Regions from separate parts of the Iodobacter fluviatilis genome, predicted to be linked through region 2. Evidence: predicted binding sites of a transcription regulator. Region 2 holds the regulator's gene; the other holds the start of a gene.
What was found. The regulator sigma-54, encoded in region 2, starts transcription at its own class of promoters, with help from an activator protein. The targets are predictions, from matches to a motif close to CTGGCACGCTTCATGCTT.
Positions count from the first base shown of each region.

Region 1 (2,204 bases), 730 kb from region 2:
GGCGTGGTGCTCATGGGAAAAGGGCTCAGTCGTTCATAGATTAACCTGTGATTATAGCCTTAAGCGCCAGATTTCATGAAGCATTAGGCAGCGGGAATAAAACAAAGCTTGGGCAATTGCTCAGCTAAAACATTCTCAAGCCAATTCTCAAAGGCCTGCACCCGCTGCAAGCTCATGGGGCGGGTAAGGATACAACACAGCCTAAACCAGCGCTAAGGCTTGATATTGCAGCAAAATTTCGACCAACTCACCCGTGGTAAGACTTACCTCTAAAAAGCTCACAGCTAACCGCCTACACCGCCTATTACTCTACTTATACGGGCACCAAGGACGCTGTTGAGCACTTTCCCCGCACTGCAACCAAAGGATTTGGTGCTCTTAGTATTTCCGTCACCGCCATCGGCCATAGCAGCCTGTCGGACTTAAGCGATCGTAGCGAGGAAAAGACCGGTTTGAGACTGATTTCGCGGGTTTTTGAGGCGAATAGCTGGCTATTCAACGAGAAAATGCGTGAAATATGGCCAAATCCGGCTTTTCCGTAGTAGATCAGCCTTAAGTCCGACAGGCTGCTAGCGCCGCACCAAAAAAGCTCGCACTATGCTTTTTAGTCACCACAATGGTGCATAAGTTGTTTACTTAAAGCTTGCTAGTCCGTGCGTCTGGGTTTATGGCACAATGGAGTTAAGCACACCTTATGTTGGCATGGTTATTGCTGAATCAATTTCATAATTCCGCAGAGCCGGATGCTTTATCCTTTCACCCTCATGCAACTAAATTTGGAGAATTCAAGATGGCGGTAGCCGACGTTCTCAACCTTATCCAAGAAAACGGCCTTAAGTTCGTTGACTTGCGTTTCACCGACACTATGGGCAAAGAGCAGCACGTTACAGTGCCTTCGCACGTGGTAGACGAAGATTGGTTCACAACGGGCCATGCTTTCGACGGCTCTTCTATTGCTGGCTGGAAAGGCATTCAAGCATCTGACATGCTGTTGATGCCAGATGCATCGACTGCCAACATCGATCCTTTCTACGACGAACCAACACTGTTTATGACATGTGACGTTGTAGAGCCTGATACAGGCAAGGGCTACGATCGTGATCCACGCTCGGTTGCTAAGCGCGCTGAGCAATACCTAAAAGCAACCGGCTTGGGTGACACGGCTTACTTTGGCCCAGAACCAGAATTCTTTATTTTTGACGGCATCCGTTTTGGCTCCGATTTATCCGGCTGCTTCTACAAAATTGAATCCGACGAAGGCGCTTGGGCGACAGCCAATAAAGTAGAAGGTGGTAATAAAGGCCACCGTCCACGTCTCAAAGGCGGCTACTTTCCAGTGCCCCCAGTCGATAGCCACCAAGATATCCGTGCCACCATGGTACTAATTCTGGAAGAGCTAGGCGTACCGGTTGAAGTGTTCCACCACGAAGTGGCGAACGCAGGCCAGAACGAAATTGGTACTAAATTCAGCACACTGGTACAACGCGCAGACTGGACTCAAATCCTGAAATACGTGGTGCACAACGTAGCAGACCAATACGGCAAGACCGCAACCTTTATGCCTAAGCCTATCGTTGGCGATAACGGCAGCGGTATGCACGTTCACCAATCGGTTTGGAAAGACGGCAAAAACCTGTTTGCAGGTAATGCCTACGCAGGTTTGAGCGAATTCGCCCTGTTCTACATCGGCGGGATCATCAAGCACGCTAAAGCTTTGAATGCGATTACTAATCCGGGCACCAACAGCTACAAACGTTTGGTTCCGCATTATGAAGCGCCGGTTAAATTGGCGTATTCAGCACGCAACCGCTCTGCTTCGATCCGTATTCCACACGTATCGTCAGATAAAGGCCGTCGTATTGAAGCGCGTTTCCCAGATCCATTGGCTAACCCATACCTTTGCTTCTCTGCACTGTTGATGGCGGGCCTCGATGGCGTGCAAAACAAGATTCACCCAGGCGATCCTGCAGACAAAAATCTGTATGACTTGCCACCAGAAGAAGACAAGTTGATCCCAACAGTTTGCTCATCTTTGGATGAAGCATTGGATGCGCTGGATAAAGACCGTGAGTTCCTGACTCGTGGCGGCGTATTTAGCAATGACTGGATCGACAGCTATATCGAATTGAAGATGCAAGAAGTAAACCGCATCCGTATGAGCACTCACCCAGTTGAGTTCGATATGTACTACAGCTTGTAATAAA
Region 1 covers NZ_CP025781.1:2,856,793-2,858,996, reverse strand. The annotation lists gene C1H71_RS12675 (valine--tRNA ligase) at 1-14, opposite strand, end outside; gene glnA (type I glutamate--ammonia ligase) at 791-2,200, shown strand.
Region 1: a site for sigma-54 is predicted at 698-715, ahead of glnA (type I glutamate--ammonia ligase). Genes of this name have one in related genera too.

Region 2 (2,204 bases):
GCAAGACAAACACTAAGGAGACTGGCTTGCCATCGGGCGCATCATAAGGAATGGCCTCGTCTAAACGCACAAAAGCACCGGTTGCTTCTTTTAGGCCCTTAATACGCCCGTGTGGAATAGCCACGCCTTGACCAAGGCCGGTGGAACCGAGTTTTTCTCTAGCAAACAAGCTATCAAAAATAACGCTACGGGCAATGCCGTGGCTATTTTCAAATAGAATCCCTACTTGTTCAAAAATACGTTTTTTGCTGCCGACTTCCATATCGAGGAAGACATTGCCGCTTGGCAGAATTTGGGCGATCAGACTCATTGTAGGCAGACCAAAACAAGGACGACAGCTATTGTAGCGCCGTAGCTTGAAAACAAAAACGGGAACCCGATTAAACCGGTTCCCGCTAAGGTGAAAGAAATCGCTTTATTCAGCGCTAGGTTGATGCTGTTTGATGGATTCGTTGCGATGATCCATTGATTTTTCTTTGTGCTTTACAACTTGACGATCAAGTTTATCTGCCAAAAAATCAATCGCTGCGTACATATTTTCATCCGTTGCTTCAACGTGGATATCGCGTCCGCGAACATGAACGGTAGCTTCAACTTGGTGTTGCAGTTTCTCCACGGAGAGGATGACATTAACGTCAATCACATTATCAAAGTGCCTGATAACCCGCTCCATTTTACTGTTCACGTACTCACGAATGGATGGGGTTACTTCAAGATGATGGCCACTGATATTCAAATTCATAGGGTTACTCCTTCCGTTGGGGCCTTACAAACTTTTGCGCTGACTTACTGGGTAAATCTGCAACGCCTCACGGTATTTAGCAACGGTACGACGCGCTACCACAATACCTTGGGCGGATAATGCTTCTGCCAATACGCTATCACTTAAAGGTTTTTTCTTATCTTCTTGCTGCACCATCTGCTTTATCAAAGCTTTGATAGCGGTTGCAGAACATTCACCACCGGCGTCCGTATCTACATGGCTACCAAAAAAGTACTTAAACTCATACAAACCACGCGGCGTTAACATGTATTTTTGCGTGGTGACTCTAGAAATAGTTGATTCGTGTAAATCGAGCTCTTCAGCGATATCCCTCAACACCAAAGGGCGCATCGCCACTTCACCGTACTCAAAAAATGCCCGCTGCCGCTCTACAATTGCTGTTGCTACTCGTAAAATCGTATCAAAACGCTGCTGCACACTTTTTACCAACCAACGCGCTTCTTGTAACTCGCGCGCTAAATGAGCACCATCGCCTTTTTGTAAGATATCTGCATAAAGCCGGTTAACGCGTAATTTTGGCATAGATGCATCGTGTAATCTAACCCGCCAAACCCCGCGTACTTTTTGCACAACCACATCAGGGCTTACATATCTTGGTGAGGTTACAGACCACTGTGCACTCGGCCTTGGGTTTAAACTTACAATCAATTCTTGCGCAGCTTTTAACTCAGCATCCTCGCATTTAAAGGCTCGTTTAAGCTTAGTGTAGTCCCGTCCAGCTAATAAATCGAGTGAATTTTGGGCAATTTTCAAGGCTAAATCTTTAGCGGCACTCGGCTGTTTTTGACGCAACTGTAAGCATAATGAATCGGCGGTATCCCGAGCTCCAACGCCTAAGGGCTCTAAATGTTGTAAGCGAATTAAAGCAATCTTCAAGTCATCAAGTTCGAGTTCATAATCTTGGATAAGTTCCTCTGGCAGCTGAGAATAGACTTCATCTAAGGGCTGAGAAAGAAAACCATCATCATCCAAAGCTTCAATCAACATCAACAACAAAGACTTATCCCGATGCGGCAGCTGCAGCAGACCTGCTTGCTGCAGCAGGTATTCACGTAAATCTAAATCACGCGCAATATTGGTGGCGGGGTCGAAGTCATTATCGTCATCTGAGCTTCCATGACTAGTACCTTCCCAGCGCAAACCATCATCATCCCCGCCCATTTCCCACTGCGGCTCGGGCTGCTCAGCTTCCCCTGCGGGGGCCTCCTCGCCACGCTCCAGCAAGGGGTTGTCGTTTAGATACTGTTCAAGCTCTTGTTGAAACTCAAGCGTAGAAAGCTGCAGCAGCTTAATAGCCTGCTGCAATTGTGGCGTGAGGTTAAGTTGCTGGGAAAGCCGCAGCTGCAGGGTTTGTTTCATTTACATACGGAAATGTTCACCGAGATACACTCGACGCACACTTTCATTAGCCACAATATCT
Region 2 covers NZ_CP025781.1:2,130,418-2,132,621, reverse strand. The annotation lists gene C1H71_RS09595 (PTS sugar transporter subunit IIA) at 1-310, opposite strand, end outside; gene hpf (ribosome hibernation-promoting factor, HPF/YfiA family) at 416-742, opposite strand; gene C1H71_RS09585 (RNA polymerase factor sigma-54) at 767-2,143, opposite strand; gene lptB (LPS export ABC transporter ATP-binding protein) at 2,144-2,204, opposite strand, start outside.